4 regions of the Nonomuraea sp. NPDC054003 genome follow, and region 1 is predicted to be linked to each of the others. Evidence: riboswitches for the same ligand, from Rfam matches in the RefSeq annotation. Region 1 holds a riboswitch; each other region holds the start of a gene.
The links. Region 1 has a riboswitch for cyclic di-AMP ahead of ACZ6YG_RS16680 (CHAP domain-containing protein). Riboswitches for the same ligand answer to the same signal wherever they lie in the genome.

Region 1 (4,700 bases):
ACCTGTCCCGCTTCCCGCAGCCGGTGGAGCTGGACCTGCGCAGGTTCGTCGGCGTCTCGCCCGTGGAGACCATGGGTGGCGTGCCGTTTCCACCGATTGGCGAACTTCCGTATCTTTTGACGCTCCCTGGGCATGGGTTCTACTGGTTCACTTTGCCGCCGGCCCACACCCAGGAGGAGTAGGACGTGCTGGAGGAGCTCCTTGCCGCATGGATCGCACGCCAACGCTGGTTCGGCGGCAAGGGGCGCCCGATCGACTCGCTGTCGATCGACTCCGACGTCGTCATCGAGGCGGGCGACCCGAGCCTGCGCCACCTGATCGTGTCGGTGTGGCAGGAGGGGTCCCGCGAGCGCTACCAGCTCCTGCTCGGCCTGCGCAGGGAGCTTCCCGACACCCTCACCCACGCCTTCATCGGGCCGTACGCGGCGGACGACGGGGAATGCGTGGTGTACGACGCCGTCCACGACCACGAGCTGACCCGCTGGATCCTGGAGTCGATGGCGGCCGGCTCGGGCCGGGCGGGCGTGCGGTTCCACCACCTGCCCGGCGTCGAGATCGACACCACCCAGCGCAGCCTGGTGCTGGGGGCCGAGCAGTCCAACACCTCGCTGGTGTTCGGCGAGGAGTACATCTGCAAGCTCTTCCGCCGGCTCGTCCCCGGCGTCAACCCGGAGCTGGAGATCGTCACCGCGCTCGCGATCAGGCAGGCGCCGCACATCGCGCAGCCGTACGGGTGGATCGAGACCGACCTCGACGAGACCCCGACCACGCTGGCGATCATGCAGGAGTTCCTGTCGAACTCCACCGACGGCTGGGACCTGGCGCTCACCAGCGTGCGCGACCTCTACAACTCGCTGCCCGGCCTCCCCGCCGCGGAGGCGGGCGGCGACTTCGCCGCAGAGGCGGGCCGGCTCGGCGCGGCCACCGCCCGCGTCCACCACGAGCTGCGCGAGGCGTTCGGCACGGAGGTGATGGAGCCGCACGAGATCAAGCGGATGGCCGAGGACTTCAGGCGGCAGCTCGGCCGCGCCGTGGGCGAGGTCCCCGAGCTGCGCGAGCACGTGCCCGCCCTGGAGCTCGCCTACCACCGGGCCGAGGAGCTGACCACCGAGGTGCGCGTCCAGCGGGTGCACGGCGACTACCACCTGGGCCAGGTCATGCGCACCACCACCGACTGGGTGGTGCTCGACTTCGAGGGCGAGCCCGGCCAGCCGCTGGCCGAGCGCCGCGCGCTCTCCTCGCCGCTGCGCGACGTGGCCGGCATGCTGCGCTCGTTCGACTACGCGGCCAGGCACCTGCTGGCGGACCACTCCGAGGCGGCCCGCCTGGAGCCGATGGCCGAGGAGTGGGCCAAGCGCAACAGGGCCGCGTTCCTTGAGGGCTACGCCGAGGGCGGCGGCGTCATCACCCCCGCCGACACGGCGCTGCTGCGCGCGTTCGAACTGTCGAAGGCGGTCTACGAGGTCGTGTACGAGGCCCGCAACCGCCCCACCTGGGTGTCGATCCCCTTGGCCGCCTTCCGCTAGACGGCCGGGCTCTCGAAGGGCGACACCGGAGCGGCGGGGCGCCGCGCCTCCTGCGCGTTGCTGATCCGCAGGACCACCAGGGCCGCCGGCACCGCCGCCACCAGCATCAGCGCGCAGCTCAGCACGTCGAACCTGGCCGCCGACGCCATGGACTCCAGCTCTTCGGCGTTGAAGAACAGCCGCCCGGCCACGAGCGCCACCCAGTTGCCGATCAGCCAGAGCGCCCACCAGAGCGTGACCAGCCCCGAGCGCGGCCAAGGATCGTTCTCGTCCCGATGGCTGGCGCGGTTGTCAGGCCGTTCAGGCGGCCTTGTACTCGGGGTAGCCGTAGCCGGCCACGTGGGACACGGGCCGGATGCGCTCCTCGACCTTGCCGTTGCCGGTGTTGCCCTCGATCGTGGTGATCGTGCCGTCGCCGTTGTCCTTCTTCACCAGGCCGACGTGGTCGACGGCGCTGATGTTCTTGCTGCCGCCCCAGTCGAAGAAGACGACGCTGCCGGGCTTGGCCTCGCTGCCCCAGCGGTTGTTGTCCTTGAACCACTGGGCGTGGGTGACGGTGTAGGCGTCCCAGCCGATCGTGGAGCGGGCGCCGGCCTGCTCGCCGACCCAGGACACGAACATCGCGCACCAGGGGGCGTTGGCGTACAGCGCGGGCGTGCCGCCGCCGTCACGGGCCAGGGTCTCGGCCGCGCGCGGGGAGGACATGTACCACTGGTGGAACTTGGTGCCGCCGCCGGCGGCGTCCTCGGTGACGCCGATCTGCGACTCGGCGACCTGCAGGACGGTGCTCGCGCTGACGGCGGTGGCCTGGCCGGCGCTGCTGTGCTGCTGGGCGACCGGGTGGGGCTGGGAGGGGGAGGCGGCGGCCGCGGTGGCGGCGGCGGAGGTGCCGGCGAAGGCGGCGCCGAGTGCCAGGGTGGCGCCCAGGGCCAGGCGGGAGGTGGACGGGATGCGATCGAAGATGTGCTTGACCATGCTCGGGGATTGCTCCTTGCTTCCATGCCGCCTACCGGGTTAGCTGTCGGGTTCGGGCGTGGAAGTGCCCTACGGTGCGCCCTTGGTGAAGAGCGACCGATTCACCCCAGAGAAAGGTGGGTCCCCGGTTCCGCCAGAGGGCGGATTCGGCGGCCGCGCCGTGTTCCCGCATGTGCGCGGGTGGGCGCGGTCTCGGCAATTCATCGGCAACGCGCGGGGGCTTACCTAAAAGCGCTGCTCAAGCGCGTGCCATCGATGGGTCCGAAGGTAATCGTCGCGCAAGGGAAAGGGCAAGCGCGGGACGGACCCCGACGACGGGATCCCCTATGACATGGGGGATCCCGCACGAATTCTTTACCTTCGATCCGGTTACGAACCGTCGGGCGAGGAGCCGAGCCGGGGGACGTGGCGCAGGGCGGTGGCCGCCAGGATCGCCGCGGCGAGCAGGACGACCGAGGCGGCCGCCGCCGTGACCGTGAGGCTCGTGGTGAAGGCGGCCCTGGCCGCCTCCGCGAGCGTGGCGGCGACGGAGGCGGGCTGAGCGGACGCGACGGCCATGGCGCCGCCCAGGGTGTCGCGGGCCGCTGCCGCCGCCTCCGCGGGGACTTCCTCCGGTACGCGCAGGCGGGCCTGGTAGACGGCGGCGGCGATGCTCCCGAAGACGGCCAGCCCGGCCGCGCCGCCGAACTCCTGGGCGGTCTCCGACAGCGCCGCCGCCGAGCCGGAGCGCTCCGGCGGCGCCGCGCCGACCACGATGTCGATGCCCAGCACGAGCAGCGGCGAGCCGCCCAGGAAGAACAGCGTCTGCCCGGTCACCAGCGCGGCGAGCCCCGACGTGCCTGCCATCGTGAGGAGCAGGACCCCTGCCGCGCCGAGCACCAGTCCCCCGGCCGCGAGGACCGCGGGCCGGACCCGCCGCGCCAGCGCCGGGGTCGCCACGAACCCGAAGATGATCGCCACCGCGTTGGGCAGCGTCCACAGCCCGGCCTCCAGCGGCGACAGGCCGAGCACGAGTTGCAGGTACTGCGCCGTCAGCAGGCCGATCCCCGGCCCCACCAGGATGACCAGCATCAGCGTGCCCAGCGCCCCGGAGAAGCGCCGCTCGGCGAACAGCCGCAGGTCGAGCAGGGGTTCGGCCAGCCCGCGCTGCCTTCGTACGAAGACCACCGCCAGCGCCGTCCCGGCTACCAGGGAGAGCGGCGCGACGGCGCCCGCCCCGCCGGCGGCCAGCTCCTTCACCCCGTAGGTGACCGCGAGCGCGGCCGCGACCGACAGCACCACGCTGGGCGCGTCGATCCGGCCCACGGCGGGCGAGCGGTACTCGGGCAGCAGCAGCGGCCCCGCCACCAGCAGCACGGCCATCACCGGCACCCCGAGCAGGAACGCCGCCCCCCACCAGAAGGTCTCCAGCAGTGACCCGCCGAGCAGCGGCCCGATCACCATGCCGCCGGTGAAGCCGACCATCCACAGGCTGATCGCGGTCGTCCGCTGGGCGGGGTCGTGGAACATGGTGCGGATCAGCGACAGTGTCGAGGGCATGAGCGTCGCGCCCGCCACGCCCAGCGCGGCGCGGGCGGCGATGAGCACTTCGGCGCTCGGCGCGTACGCGGCCGCGGCGGAGGCGAGCGCGAAGGCCGCGGCCCCGATCAGCAGCAGCCGCCTGCGCCCGATCCGGTCGCCCAGCGTGCCCATGGGGATGAGGAACCCGGCGATCAGGAACCCGTAGATGTCGTTGATCCACAGCAGCTGCGCCCCGGTGGGCCGGAGGTCCTCACTCAGCGCGGGCACGGCCAGGTGCAGCACGGTCACGTCTATCGAGAGCAGCAGGGTCGGCAGGATGAGGACGGCCAGGCCGATCCACTCCCGCTTGCCCGCACGCTGTTGTATGTCCATGCATGGAACGCTAAAAACCCAACCACGCTTGAGGTCAATCCCCGATAAACCCAAGATTCCGCACTTTCGGTGATTGTCGGGGTGAATGCGGGCAGTGCCACAGATGGACGGTCGCCATAGGGCAGTGTTGGGAGCATGCCGATGAGGACAGAGCTCGACCGCCTCGCGGGCGGGGCGCACCATGATCCGCATTCCGTGCTGGGCGCCCACCCAGGAGCGGGTGGGGTGACCTTCCGAGCGCTGCGCCCGCTCGCCGAACGGGTCCGCGTGGTGCTGGACGACGGCACCGCGCACGACATGAAGCAC
Region 2 (4,700 bases), on a different contig from region 1:
GGTGGTCGGGGTACGGGATCCGACCCAACGTCCCTCTTCACCGGCTTCCCGGCAAGGCCTGGGGTTACCTAACATTCCCCAACATATTCGTGTCATAATTTGGTGGAATCTGTTGGAAGGAGCGGGGGCGTGCTCGCACAGCAGCGCCAGCAGGCGATCCTCGAACGCGTGCGCAGCAAGGGCGGTGTCCGGGTGGCCGACCTCGTGCGCGAGCTCGGCGTCTCCGACATGACCATCCGCCGGGACCTGGAGGTGCTCGCCGACCGGGGGCTGCTGGAGAAGGTCCACGGCGGCGCCACCGCGGTCGGCCCCGGCTCCACCGAGGAGCCCGGCTTCACCGCCAAGTCGGCCAGGCAGCAGCAGGAGAAGGAGGCCATCGCGCGCCGCGCGGCCCAGCTCGTGCGCCCCGGCACCGCGGTCGCCCTGTCCGCCGGCACCACCACCTGGGCGCTGGCCCACCATCTGATCGGCGTGCCCGAGCTCACCGTGATCACCAACTCGATCCCGGTGGCCGACGTCTTCCACCGCAACGCCCGCGCCGACCGCACGGTCGTGCTCACCGGCGGCGTGCGCACCCCCTCCGACGCGCTCGTCGGCCCGGTCGCGGTGGCCGCGATCCGCCGCCTGCACGTCGACACGCTCTTCCTCGGGGTGCACGGGATGAGCCTGCGCGCCGGGTTCACCACTCCCAACCTGCTGGAGTCCGAGACCGACCGTGAGCTGGTCAGCGCCGCGCACCGGCTCGTGGTGCCGGCCGACCACACCAAGTGGAACACGGTCGGCATCAGCACCATCGCCGAGCTGACGGAGGCCGACGTGGTCATCAGCGACGCGGGGCTGCCCGAGGAGGCACGCAGGGAGCTGGCCGACAGGGCCGGAGAGTTGATCATCGCAGAGGGGGCGGCGTGAAGCGCACCATCACCGAGCTGGCCGACGGCCGGGAGCTCATCTACTTCGACCGGAGCGACGGCGCCGACCGCAGCGCGATCGACCGGCGGCCGCTGGACCCGCGGCCGGTGGCGTCGGAGCTGCGCTACGACCCGCTGACCGAGGAGTGGATCGCGATGGCGGGCCACCGGCAGACCCGGACGTTCCTGCCGCCGCCCGACGAGTGCCCGCTGTGCCCGTCGTCCGACACGCGGGCGTCGGAGATCCCGGCGTACGACTACGACGTGGTCGTGTTCGAGAACCGCTTCCCCTCCTTCTCCGGCAATCTCGGGACTTATCAGGATGTCGGGGGGCTGAGCGAGGTCCGGCCGGGCATGGGGCGGTGCGAGGTTGTGTGCTTCACCTCGACGCACGACTCGTCCTTCTCCCAGCTCTCCGACGACCGGGTGGAGCTGGTCATGGAGGCCTGGGCCGACCGTACGGCCGAGCTGTCCGCGCTGGAGGGCGTCGAGCAGGTCTTCTGCTTCGAGAACCGGGGCGAGGAGATCGGCATCACGCTCTTCCACCCGCACGGGCAGATCTACGCGTACCCGTACGTGACGCCGCGCACCAAGCTGCAGCTCGGGGCGGCCCGGCGGTACGCGGAGCGGCGACAGGGCCGCAACCTGTACGCGGACGTGCTGGCCGCCGAGCGGGTGGCCGGGGTCCGGGTGGTGGCGGCCAACGAGCTGTGGACGGCGTTCGTGCCGGCGGCCGCGCGCTGGCCGTTCGAGGTGCACCTCTACCCGCACCGGCAGGTGCCCGACCTGGCGGCGCTGTCGGAGGCCGAGCGGTCCGCGTTCGCCCCGCTCTACACCTCGGTGCTGCGCGCGCTGGACGGGCTGTTCGGGGTGCCGATGCCGTACATCTCGGCCTGGCACCAGGCGCCGGTCCGGCAGGACCGCGAGCTGGGCTACCTGCACCTGGAGCTGTTCTCCATCAGGCGGGCCCCGGGCAAGCTGAAGTATCTGGCAGGATCCGAGTCGGCCATGGGCGCGTTCGTCAACGACGTGCTCCCCGAAGAAGCCGCACGCATGCTTCGATCACAGGTAGATCACTAAGAGATTTCCGTTTGACTCGCATTACTTGTGATCTACCACTACTATCCCTTCCAGCACGACCGTAAAGCGCCGTGTGAACATGCCTAATCCTGGGCGAGTTGCCCAGGAGCCGGGGACCCAATCGCACTTGGGGTGAATCCACTTCGGTGGTAGGGAGCGCTCCCGTACCCGAACCCGTCAGCTAACCCGGCCGGCAGAGGGAGAGGACCCATCACGTGGCGGCAGCGTCCCCCGCGCATCTTGCCATCGGTTTCGTCACCGCCGCGGCGGTGCTTTTCACCCCGGCCCTTACCACGTCCGCGGCGGCGGACCCCAAGCCCGGCGAGCAGCAGCTCCGCAGGGAGCTGAAGCAGCTCAACGCCAAGGTCGACAAGCTGATCGAGCGCTACAACCTCAAGCGCGTCGAGCTGGCCGAGGCCCGCAAGGCGGCGGAGGAGGCCGACAAACGGCTGGCCACCGCCGAGCAGACCCTGAGCTCCGCCGAGGACCGGGTCGCCGAGCTGGCCCTGCTGCAATACCAGAGCGGTGGCATGCAGCTGCCGAGCCTGATCCAGTTGCCCGACGGCCGCAACGCCGCCCTGCTGGCGCAGCTCACGGCCGAGCAGCAGGCGCTGGTCGACAAGGTGGCCGAGGCCCGCGACGAGACGAAGAAGGCGGCCGACGAGGCCACGGCGCTGACCAAGGAGATCGAGTCCGACGCCGCCGAGGTGGCCGGCCAGCGCGAAGAGGCCGAGGGCGTCATCAAGGACATCGAGAAGAAGCTGGAAGATCTGGTGCCGATCGCCACCGGCCGCCGTTCCGACGGCACCTGGGCGCCGCAGCTCCCGTCGGGCGCCGACAACATCACGCCCCGCACCCGGCTGATGAAGACCGAGATCGCGAAGAACTTCGCCCTGCCGTTCAGCGTGGGCTGCTTCCGCTCCGGGTCGAGCGGCGAGCATCCGCTGGGCCGGGCCTGCGACTTCATGATGAGCACCGGCGGCTCGATGCCGTCAGGGACCAACACGGCCCTCGGCGACCGCATCGCCGAATGGGCCGTGCAGAACCGCGGCAAGCTGGGCGTGAAGTACGTGATCTGGAAGCAGCGGATCAACCACGGCTCGGGCTGGAGCGGCATGTCCGACCGGGGCAGCATCACCGAGAACCACTTCGACCACGTGCACATCTCGATGCACTGAGAAGGGGGTCTCCAGCGTCATCGCGGGACGAGCAGCCCTCGGTTGAACGCCTCGGTGACGGCGGCGGCGCGGTCCCCCACGCCCAGCTTGGCGTAGATGTTCAGGAGGTGACTCTTGACCGTGGCCTCGGTGATGAACAGCCGGGCGGCCGCCTCACGGTTGGTGTTCCCGGCCGCCACGAGTTCGAGGACCTCGAGCTCACGACGGCTGAGCAGCTGCGGCGCGGGGGTCCTGACCCGGTTCATCAGCCGTGCCGCCACCGAGGGGGACAGCACGCTCTCTCCCTTGGCGGCGGCCCGCGCGCCTCGCAGCAACTCCTCCCGGGGGGAGTCCTTGAGCAGGTAGCCGGTCGCACCCGCCTCGATCGCCGGGAGGACGTGGGTGTCGGTGTCGTAGGTCGTCAGGACCAGCACGCGCGCGGTGACGCCCAGCCTGGTCAGCTCGTTGATCGCGGTCAGCCCGTCCATGCCCGGCATGCGCAGGTCCATCAGGATCACGTCGGGCCGGAGCTCCTGGGCGAGCCGTACGGCCGCGGCGCCGTCCGCCGCCTCGCCCAGCACCTCGAATCCCGGCGCGGAGGCGAACATGCTGCTCAGCCCGTCCCTGACGACGGGATGGTCGTCCGCGATCAACAACCGGACCGTGGCCGCGTGATCGGTCATGCGTGGCTCCCGGCCGGCAGGGTGGGGACGCAGGCCGAGATCCCGGTGCCGGCGCCGGGCTCGGACTCGATCCGCAGCGTGCCGGACAGTCCTTCGACGCGCTGACGCATGATGGTCAGGCCGAATCCGCCGCCGCGGGGCGGCGGTGACCCGTCGTCCGTGTCGAGACCCGCGGGGTCGAAGCCCCTGCCGTCGTCACGTACGTCCAGCGCGACCTCGTGGTCCAGGTAGGACAGGGTCACGCCGACCCTGGTCGCGTGCGCGTGCTTGGCCACGTTGGCCAGTGCCTCCTGGGCCGTGCGCAGCAGCGCGAACTCGGCCTCCGGTGTCATCGGCAGCGCCGTGCCGGTCGTCGTGACGTGAACGGCGAGCCCGTGCAGCCTCGACCACCGGCCGGCGACGTCGGCGAGGGCGTCGCTCAGGCGCGCGGTCCGCAGCGGCTCGGGCCGGAGCGCGTCGACCGAGCGCCGCGCCTCGGCCAGGCTCTCCCTCGCCAGGTTCTTGACGGCGTCGAAGGGCCGGCGCCACGGCGCCGGGACCTCGTGCATCTGCTCGGCCGCCTGGAGCTGCGCGATGATGCCGGTGAGCCCCTGCGCCAGGGTGTCATGGATCTCGCGGGCCATCCGCCGACGCTCGTCGAGCACGCCCGCCTCCCTGGCCTGGGCGAGCAGCTGGGCGTGCAGGCCGGCGTTCTCGGCGAGCGACGCCTCCAGCAGCCGGTTCGTCCGGCTCAGCTCTCCGAGGGTCTGCTCGCGCCGCTCCTCCTCCTTCTCGGCGAGCCACAGGCCCCAGGCGCAGGCGCACATCATGGCGATGTTGAAGGCGATGACGATCACGGCCAGCGTCAGGCCGAGGACGTCGGTCGTGGGGAT
Region 3 (4,700 bases), on a different contig from region 1:
CGCTCGTAGCGTTCCCTGCGGCGGATCAGGTCGACGCCCCGGCGCTTGGCCACGGTCATCAGCCAGGCGCCCGGATTGCGTGGCACGCCCTCGCGGGGCCACTGCTCCAGCGCCGCGACCAGCGCGTCCTGTGCCAGCTCCTCGGCCAGGCCGACGTCGCGCACCAGCCGGGCCAGCCCGGCGATCAGCCGCGCCGCCTCGATCCGCCACACGGCCTCGATGGCCCCATGCGTCTCCGAAGCTGTCACGGGCCCATCGTATGGTCACCCCGTCCGGGACATGCCCGGCACTCACCTCAGCGCGGGAAGCGAGAAACGCTTTCAACAAGGAGCGGCGTCCCGGGCATGTGTGCCGGGCTCCTGGCTGAAGCGGTGATGGTCGTCCACGGCGGGCGTGGGTGGCGCGTTTCCGGCAGGCGTGCGGGGGGTCGCCCTGGGCCGTCAGGCGTCCGGGGGGTTGGTCTCCAGGGACTCGCGGAGGGCTTTGTCGCGCTCGGCGGTCTCCGGGGTGAGGGAGGTCTCCGGCATGTCGGCCGCGTCGAAGACCTCCCAGAGCTCCAGGCCGACCCCTTCGCCGCCCTCGGGGACGGGGACGCGCAGGGCCCATTCGACGGCCTCTTCGCGGGACTTGACCTGGATCAGCCAGAAGCCGGCGATGATCTCCTTGGTCTCCGCGAAGGGCCCGTCGATGACCTTGGGCTTGCCGGGGCCGTAGGCGATGCGGGCGGCGCGGGAGCTGGGGGCCAGCCCTTCCGCCGCCAGCAGGACACCGGCCTTGGCCAGCGACTCGTTGTAGGCCATCATGTCGTCGACGAGTTGCCGGCTCGGCATGACGCCCGCCTCCGTCTCGGCGCTGCCCTTTCCGATGATCATGAACTTCACGGTGCTTCTCCTTCGAATCCCGGTCTCGCCGACGCGTCGAACGAGCGGCGCCCGCATCGACACCTCAGGGATTCTTCCGGACAATCAGGCGGCGTACTCGGGGTAGCCGTAGCCGACGACCTGAGACTTGGGACGGATGCGCTCCTCGACGAGCCCGTTGCCGGTGTTGCCCTCGATCGTGGAGATCGTCCCGTCGCGGTTGTCCTTGACCACGAAGCCGACGTGCTGGATGGAGCCGAGGCTCTTGCTGCCGTTCCAGGCGAAGAAGACCACGGCGCCCGGCTTGGCCAGGGTGCCCCAGCGGCCGTTGTTCTGGAACCACCGCGCGTGCGTCACCGTGTAGGCGTCCCAGCCCACCTGCGCGCGGGCGCCGGTCTGCTCGCCGACCCAGGAGACGAACATCGCGCACCAGGGGGCGTTCAGGTAGGCGGCGGGGTGGCCGCCGTCACGGGCGATGGTCTCCTGGGCGCGCTGCGAGTTCGCGTACCACTCCTGGAACTTCGTGCCGCCACCCCGCGCGTTCTCCCTGATGCCGATCTGCTCCCTGGCCAGGGCGAGCACCTGGGCCGCGGTGACGTCGATCTTGTCCTTCTCGGCGGGCTTCGCCTCCTGGGAGGCGGTCTGGCCGGTCTCCGCCTGGGCCGTCAGCGAGAGATCGTCTCCGTTGACGGGGTCGGCGTGGGCGGGGAGGGCGGAGCCCATGAAGCAGGCGACGAAGGTGGCGCCGAGGGCGGCGCGGACGTAATGCGGTTGGGTGGCACGGGGGAGGCGATGCATGACCATCGAGGGGATGTACTCCTTGCTTCCATGCCGCTTACCGGGTTAGCTGACGGGTTCGGGCGTGGAAGCTGCCCTACGGCGCGCGAGGCGCCGATTCACCCCGGAAGAAGTGGGTCCCCGGTTCCGCGCAAGGCGGATTCAGCGGTCGCAGGACGATCCTGCGATACGACGGTGTTCTCGGACACGACCGGACAAATCGGACGTATGCCGTGAATGCGGAGTAAAGTAACGCATCTGGCAAGAAACTGGCAAGTCTTCAAAGCCGCGGCTAGCGGATCTGCGCCCGCGCCTCCGCCAGAACCCGCATGATGGCAAGGCTCTCGTCAAGCGGCATGATCGCGCTCTCGGTACGACCCCGCGCCAGGCAGTCGCGGACCTCGCGCAGCTCGCCCGCGTACCCGTTGTCCGCCGGATCGTCGAGCACGTGCTCCTCCGGCTCCATCCCCGGCCCGCTGAGCACGACCCGCCGCGGAGCCCAGAACGGGGCGTCGATGTCGGCCCGCATCCCGGTGCCGACGACGGTGGCGTCGTTGGAGTAGGCGCCGAGCAGCGAGCACTCCACCAGCGCCCGCCTGCCGCCCGGATAGCTCATCAGCCCGCCCGCCTCGGCGTCGACGCCGCCCGGGGACAGCGACCCGGTGAGGTGCGTGCTCTCCGGCGTCCCGAGGAACAACTGGGCCAGCCCCATGGGGTAGATTCCCAGGTCGAGCAGGGCGCCGCCGCCCAGCTCCGGCGCCCAGAGCCGGTGCGCGGGATCGTACGGGTGCGCGAAGCCGAACGAGGCGCGCACCGAGCGGATCTCGCCGAAACGCCCGTCGCCGGCGAGCATGCGGATCAGCGGGTTGAACCGCATCCACATCGCTTCCATCAGGAAGACCCCGGCCTCGCGGGCCAGCCGGACCATCCGCTCGGCGTCGGCCGTGGTGGCGGCGAGCGGCTTCTCGCACAGCACGGCCTTGCCCGCCGCGATGGCCGCCTCGGCCACCTCCAGGTGCTGGGCGTGCGGGGTGGCGACGTAGACGGCGTCCACGGCCGGATCGGCGCACAGCTCGGCGTAGGAGCCGTGGGCGGACTCGGCGCCCAGCGTCGCGGCCAGCGCCTTGGCCCGGCCCAGGTCGCGGGAGCCGACCGCGGCCACCCTCATCCCCGGCTCGGCGGCGATGACGGCGCCCACTGTCCTGGCGATGCCGCCGGTCGCCGCGATGCCCCACGATAAGTCACGCACGCGGAAGATCGTACAGATTCATCCGCGAAAGCGATATGTGAGGCGAATTCACCCGCTGGTCTCGGGGTCGAGCCCCAGGCGGCGGCCGGCGTTCATCGCCCCGATCGCGGCCATGTCCTCGCGGTCCAGGATGAAGTCGAACACGTCGATGTTCTCCTTGATCCGCGACGGGGTGACCGACTTCGGGATCACCACGTTGCCGATCTGGATGTGCCAGCGCAGCACGATCTGCGCGGGCGTGCGGTTGTGCTTGTCCGACAGCACCGCCAGCGCCGGGTCCTCCAGCAGGCCCCGGCCGGAGCCGAGCGGGCTCCACGCCTCGGTGAGGATCCCGTTCTTGTCGTGGAACTCGCGCATCTCGTGCTGCTGGAAGTACGGGTGCAGCTCGATCTGGTTGATGCAGGGGACGATGTCGGTCTCGTCCATGAGCCGGGTGAGCGTGCCGACCGTGAAGTTGGACACGCCGATGGCCCTGGCCCGGCCGTCCCGGTAGATCTTCTCCAGGCCACGCCAGGCCTGGACGTACTTGTTCTGCTTCGGCGCCGGCCAGTGGATCAGGTAGAGGTCGACGTGGTCGAGGCCGAGCCTGGCCAGGCTCTCGTCGAAGGCCCGCTCCACCCGGTCGTGGTCGGAGTTCCACAGCTTGGTGGTGACGAAGAGCTTCTCGCGCGGGATGCCGGAGGCGCGCACGGCCCGGCCGACGCCCTCCTCGTTGCGGTAGAGCGTGGCCGTGTCGATGTGGCGGTAGCCGGCCTCGAGCGCGGTCAGCACGGCCCGCTCCGCCTCGTCGTCGGTCACCTTCCAGACGCCGAGGCCGAGTTGCGGGATCTCGACACCGTCTCTGTAAAGCCGTAGCGAGTTCATACTTCCCATTGTTCACGTCTCGTTCCGCACGGCTTAAGCCGCCCGGGCTAGCTTGAAGCGGTCGTGAACGGGCCATCACCTGGCTGGGAGAGCAAACGTGGTCAAACAGGCGTCGGCCTGGGTGGAATCCCCGCTCCAGATGCTGTGCGCCGTCGAGGCCCATCACGCGGGGCTGCTCGGCCCGGCCACCATCGTGGTGCCGCGGGCGCGGCTGCGCGCCCTCAAGGCGACCGGGCGCGAGCTGCGCGGCCTCGACCTGCCCGCCGGGCTGGAGCTGGCCGAGCCGAGCGAGCGCATGCCGCGCCGGCCGGCCGCCGTCGGCGACGCCTTCTCCGGCCGGGTGCAGCTGCGCTGGCTCGCCGCCTTCCCCGGCAGGGTCGTCGTGGTGGACGACGGCATGGCCACGATCCGGCTGCTGGAACTGCTCGCCGCGAAACCGTACCGGCCGCTGCTGCGGGCCCGCGCCCAGCCGGGCGCGCTGCGCGCGGCGCTCGGGCTGGCCGCCGCGATCAGGCTGCGCGCGGGCGGGGTCACGGTCTTCACCGCGCTGCCCGTCCCGCCTCACCTGGCGGAGGCGGTTCGCCGGGCGGGCGTCGACCTGGTACGGCACGAGTTCGCATGGCTGCGCGGCCAGCCGCCCAGCGAGCCGGGGCCCGCCGAGCGGACGGTCGTGCTCGGCACCTCGCTGGTGCGCAACGGGCTGGTGCACCGCGAGCGCTACCTGCGCTGGCTGACCGACCTGGCGGCCGAGGAGCCGCTCGCGTACTACCCGCACCGGCGGGAGGACCCGGTCGACGTCGCGGTCATCCGCGAGCGGCCCGGCATCACCGTGCACGACGCCGGCGCGCCCGCCGAGCTGACGCTGCGCGGCCTCGACCCGGGCCAGCGGGTGGTCAGCCTGCCGTCGACCGCGATCTCCTCGCTGCGGGTGCTGCTCGGCCCGCGCGGAG
Region 4 (4,700 bases), on a different contig from region 1:
ACAGGCCGCGCACGCGGTCGCCCACGACGGCGTCGGTCAACTATTTCTTCTGGTTATACATAGATTGATTTTTACGAACTTGTGTTCGAGCATCAACTTGACGTCAGCATGATCGTCTATACATGATCAGCTGTCCCCACCCCCCGGTTTCCCAGAAGCAGGCCATGTCGCCCCTCACCCCCGCCCGAGAGCAACCCTCGCCGCCCAGCGGCGCGGTCTTCGTCGACCACAGCGGCCGGCGGAGGAGGTGGTTCACGATGGGCGCGGTCCTGGTCAGCACGCTCACTCTGGCGGCGACGGTGACGCTCGTGGGCGCGGTGCTCGCGGACACTCCGCTGCCGGCCGGCGGCTGGCCGAGCCGGCACGCGAGCCCGCCGCCCGGCGGCACGCCCTCCGAAGACGCCGGTCCCGGCAGCGAGCAGGCCGAGCCTGAGCCGTCCCTTTCCCGGTCCAGGTCCCGGCGGGCGCCGACCCGGTCAGCGCCCACGCGCGCCTCCGGCCGGCGCACCACCGCCGCGCCCTCCCGTACGCGAGCCAAGAGCCCGTCCGCCCGCCCCACCTCACCGTCCGCGCGGCCGTCCCGTACGTCCGAGCCCCCGGACACGGGCGCGGCCGTGGAACCCGAGACGGCCCGCGACACCGCACCCCCCGGCGAGACCACCCCCACCCAGCAACCGGAACCCGCCGCGACCCCCTCCCCGGACCCCACCGGCGAGCCCTCCCAGACCCGGAACCCCACCACCCCCGGAACCCCCTCATGACCCCCCGCCGCAGACGCCCCGTCCCACAACCGGACAGCGCTCCCGCGCCCGGATGGGGGCAGGCACATGACCCGGGTCTCGGCGGGACGATCGGGCAGGCGGCGGATCGGGTGCCCGGTCCGGCGTACGGGCGTGACGTCCGTCGGGGTGGGCGGCGGCGGGGCAGGAGGCGGGTGGCCGGGCGGGGTGTGGAGCCTTCGGGGCACTGGCTGATGTTGCTGGCCGGGGTGGCGCTGGCGGGGTGCGCGCTGACGCTCGACGGGTTCGTCAAGAACGTGGTCGGCGAGACCGGGCCCCAGCGAGGCGGCGGGGACCCGGCGTCGTGGCTGGAGCCGGTGCGCCGCAGCGGCCCGGTGCTCGACCTGACCGGGGAGAAGCCGGCCGGCGCCCGCCCGAAGGCCCGCACGGTGGCGCTGACGTTCGACGACGGGCCCGACCCGGAGTGGACGCCGCTCGTGCTGGACGCGCTGAAGAAGCACGGGGCGAAGGCGACGTTCTTCACGGTCGGCTCGAAGATCGCCGCCCATCCGGAGCTGACCCGCCGGATCGTCGCCGAGGGACACGAGATCGGCAACCACACCTACACCCATCCCGACCTGTCCGCCGTCCCCGCCTGGCGGGCCGAGCTGGAGCTGAACCTCACCCAGAAGGCGCTGGCCGGGGCGACGGGGCTGCACACGATGCTGGCCCGCCCCCCGTACTCCTCGACCCCTGACGCCATCACCGGCGAGCAGTGGGACACCCTGGCGATGCTCGGCCGCGAGGGCTACCTGATCGCGCTGGCCGACCTCGACACCGAGGACTGGAGCAGGCCGGGCGCGGCCGGTATCGCCAGGGCCGCGTTCCCGCGGGGCGGGCGCGGGGCGGTGGTGATGATGCACGACTCCGGCGGCGACCGCGCCCAGACGGTCGAGGCCGTCGGCCGCCTGCTCGACCGGCTGGACCGGGCCGGCTACCGCGCCGAGACGCTGACCTCCGCGCTCGGCATGCCGTCGGCGCACCGGCCGGCCGCGCAGCCGGAGCGGATCGCCGGCGCCGCGCTCGGCCTGGCGCAGCGCGCGGCGAACGCGTTCACGGACGCGCTGTGGTGGGTGCTTTTCGCCACCGGCGTGCTGACGCTGGCCCGGCTGCTGCTCCTGGTGGTGCTGGCCCGGGTGCACGCCCGGCGCTCCCGGGGTCCGGGACCGGCCCTGACCTGGGAACGCCCGCCGGGGGTGAGCGTGATCGTGCCCGCGTACAACGAAGAGGCGGGGATCGCCGCGACCGTGCGCTCGCTCGTCGCGACCGCGTACCCCGGGCCGGTGGAGGTGCTGGTGGTGGACGACGGTTCCACCGACCGCACCGCCGAGGCCGCCGCCGGGCCGCGGCTGCCGGGAGTACGGGTGATCAGGCAGGACAACGCCGGCAAGGCCGCCGCGCTGAACACCGGCATCCGGCACGCGCGCCACGAGTTCCTCGTCATGGTCGACGGTGACACGGTGTTCGAGCCGGACACGATCGGGCATCTCGTGCGCCGGCTCGCCGACCCCCGCGTGGGCGCGGTGAGCGGCAACACCAAGGTCGGCAACCGGCGCGGGCTCATCGGCCGCTGGCAGCACGTCGAGTACGTGATCGGCTTCAACCTGGACCGGCGCGCGTTCGAGCTGCTCGACTGCATGCCGACGGTGCCGGGGGCGATCGGCGCGTTCCGGCGCGGCGCGCTGGTCGGGCTCGGCGGGGTGAGCACCGACACGCTGGCCGAGGACACCGACCTGACGATGGCGCTGTGCCGGGCGGGCTGGCGGGTGGTGTACGAGGAGCGGGCGCTGGCGTGGACGGAGGCGCCCGCGACCCTGGGGCAGCTGTGGCGGCAGCGCTACCGCTGGTGCTACGGCACGATGCAGGCGATGTGGAAGCACCGCCGCGCGCTGGCCGAGCCGGGTCCGTTCGGCCGCCGCTGCCTGGGTTACCTGGCGCTGTTCCACGTGCTGCTGCCGCTGCTGGCGCCGGTGGTGGACCTGATGGCCGTCTACCACACGGCGGTCGGCGACCCGTTGCCGGCGGTGGCGGTGTGGGCCGGGTTCGTGGTGGTGCAGGCCGCGGCGGGCTGGTACGCGCTGCGGCTGGACCGGGAGCGGGTGTCGGCGCTGTGGGTGCTGCCGCTGCAGCAGCTGGTGTACCGGCAGCTGATGTATCTGGTGGTGTTCCAGTCGGTGGCGACCGCGCTGCTCGGGGTGCGGCTGCGCTGGCACACGGTGCGCAGGCAGGGCACTTTCGCGGCGCCGTGACGGCACCGCCGGGAGATTTTACCCGGAGGCCGGATTCCCTTACGTACAAGGGGTTTCGGGGGCTGTACCCCGGGCCCGAACCGCCAAACCGGATATGTCATACTTGCAATATTTTTGTCTGCATATATACCTTTTGCGTATTCGCGGTGATACCCCAACTCTGTTGCCGCATCGATTGACCGGACCGTGCGCTGTCCTGACGGTGTCCCCCTCACGCCAGGGCAGCGCACGGCCGCCGAATCCGCGTCTCGCGGAGCCGGGGACCCACTTCCTGGGGTGAATCGGACGCCAGCGTCCGTAGGGGACTTCCAACTCCGAACCCGTCAGCTAACCCGGTAGGCGGCATGGAAGCAAGGAGTCATTTCCTCATGCCCAAGCCTCAGCTTGCCGCTGCGCTGAAGTACCGTCCCAGCAACCGTCTCAAGTACGCCTTCGCCGGCGCGCTGCTGGCGGGGACCACCGCCGTCGCCAGCGTGACCGGCACCGCCATCGCCGCCACCGGCGGCGCCGCCGCCCCCGTCGAGCCGAACCCGGCCATCGCCCAACAGCAGGCGGCCCAGCTCACGTACGGGCAGGACGTGTCGAACTACCAGCCCGACCACGACTGGGAGGCCAGCCCGGCCGAGTTCGGCATCATCAAGGCCACCGAGGGCACCGGCTTCACCGACAAGACCTTCGCCCGGCACTGGCAGGAGCTGGACAAGAAGGGCATCGTGCGCGGCGCTTACCACTACGCGCACCCGCGCAACAACCCGATCGCCGAGGCCGAGCACTTCCTCTCGGTGGTGAACTCCCAGCCCGCCAAGCCCGGCGACCTGCTGGTGCTGGACCTGGAGACGACCAACGGCAGGTCCGTCTCCGAGGTGAACGCCTGGGCCAAGGCCTGGCTGTCGCACGTCAAGGCCAAGACCGGCGTCACGCCGCTGTTCTACAGCGGCTGGCACTTCGCCGACACCTACGGCGCGGGACTGTCGGAGTACCCGCTCTGGGTGGCCCACTACAGCAAGCCCAAGGGCGAGATCACCCCGCCGGCGGACTGGAAGTCGTGGACCATCCACCAGTACTCCGACAAGCCCATCGACCACAACGTCTCGGCCCTGACCCCCGACCAGCTCCGCAGCCTGGGCCGTCCGGCCTGACCCGCTCTGTGACGCCTCCCGCGAGGGAGGCGTCACAGTCGTCTCAGCCCTGGTGGATCCTGAGCCCACGCTCCTCCATGCGCCGCAGCAGCTCGGCCGGGCCCACCGCCGTCTCCGGCAGCAGGTAGAACTCCTCCAGGATCGGCCCCGCGTCATCGGGTGCGGCGGCGTCCCAGATCACCTCGTCACCCGGCGCCGTGACCTCGAAGGCGAAGAACGCGCAGCACGCCTTCTCCCGCGCGGCGAGATCCCGTACCCACTCCTCGACCCCGTCACCGGCGCGGAACCGGAACCGGATGCCCCCGGCGGTCCGCTCGCGTCCGGTGAGCGCCTCGCCGAACAGCCGCCGGTACTCGGCCAGCCGTTCCTCGGGGGTGTCGCGGGCGGTGGTCATGTCGCAGACGATCGGTGGGGTGTCCATGATGTGCTCTCCTTCCGTCACTTCCGGAGCGTAGAGTCTGGACCTAGGTCCAGAGTCAAGAGGAGAGCGGTGTGAAGATCGGCGAGGTGGCCCGCGAGGCCGGGGTCAGCGT

Region 2: linked by a shared signal. The riboswitch ahead of ACZ6YG_RS38340 (coiled-coil domain-containing protein) and the one ahead of ACZ6YG_RS16680 (CHAP domain-containing protein) in region 1 are both predicted to bind cyclic di-AMP.
Region 3: linked by a shared signal. The riboswitch ahead of ACZ6YG_RS07080 (CHAP domain-containing protein) and the one ahead of ACZ6YG_RS16680 (CHAP domain-containing protein) in region 1 are both predicted to bind cyclic di-AMP.
Region 4: linked by a shared signal. The riboswitch ahead of ACZ6YG_RS14695 (glycoside hydrolase family 25 protein) and the one ahead of ACZ6YG_RS16680 (CHAP domain-containing protein) in region 1 are both predicted to bind cyclic di-AMP.

The regions. Positions count from the first base shown of each region.
Region 1 is NZ_JBVJKR010000006.1:29,181-33,880, reverse strand. It holds gene treS (maltose alpha-D-glucosyltransferase) at 1-182, shown strand, start outside; gene ACZ6YG_RS16690 (maltokinase N-terminal cap-like domain-containing protein) at 186-1,526, shown strand; partial or broken gene ACZ6YG_RS16685 (DUF4328 domain-containing protein) at 1,523-1,798, opposite strand; gene ACZ6YG_RS16680 (CHAP domain-containing protein) at 1,827-2,501, opposite strand; cyclic di-AMP (ydaO/yuaA leader) riboswitch at 2,515-2,663, opposite strand; gene ACZ6YG_RS16675 (MFS transporter) at 2,871-4,394, opposite strand; gene glgB (1,4-alpha-glucan branching protein GlgB) at 4,536-4,700, shown strand, end outside.
Region 2 is NZ_JBVJKR010000019.1:156,674-161,373, reverse strand. It holds gene ACZ6YG_RS38350 (DeoR/GlpR family DNA-binding transcription regulator) at 130-909, shown strand; gene galT (galactose-1-phosphate uridylyltransferase) at 906-1,988, shown strand; cyclic di-AMP (ydaO/yuaA leader) riboswitch at 2,059-2,198, shown strand; gene ACZ6YG_RS38340 (coiled-coil domain-containing protein) at 2,204-3,166, shown strand; gene ACZ6YG_RS38335 (response regulator) at 3,184-3,828, opposite strand; gene ACZ6YG_RS38330 (sensor histidine kinase) at 3,825-4,700, opposite strand, start outside.
Region 3 is NZ_JBVJKR010000002.1:617,948-622,647, forward strand. It holds gene ACZ6YG_RS07070 (RNA polymerase sigma factor) at 1-248, opposite strand, end outside; gene ACZ6YG_RS07075 (YciI family protein) at 441-872, opposite strand; gene ACZ6YG_RS07080 (CHAP domain-containing protein) at 966-1,664, opposite strand; cyclic di-AMP (ydaO/yuaA leader) riboswitch at 1,678-1,815, opposite strand; gene ACZ6YG_RS07085 (Gfo/Idh/MocA family protein) at 1,930-2,886, opposite strand; gene ACZ6YG_RS07090 (aldo/keto reductase) at 2,935-3,750, opposite strand; gene ACZ6YG_RS07095 (hypothetical protein) at 3,848-4,700, shown strand, end outside.
Region 4 is NZ_JBVJKR010000005.1:202,465-207,164, reverse strand. It holds gene ACZ6YG_RS14710 (hypothetical protein) at 1-112, shown strand, start outside; gene ACZ6YG_RS14705 (hypothetical protein) at 165-761, shown strand; gene ACZ6YG_RS14700 (bifunctional polysaccharide deacetylase/glycosyltransferase family 2 protein) at 935-3,028, shown strand; cyclic di-AMP (ydaO/yuaA leader) riboswitch at 3,252-3,385, shown strand; gene ACZ6YG_RS14695 (glycoside hydrolase family 25 protein) at 3,397-4,167, shown strand; gene ACZ6YG_RS14690 (hypothetical protein) at 4,211-4,588, opposite strand; gene ACZ6YG_RS14685 (MerR family transcriptional regulator) at 4,660-4,700, shown strand, end outside.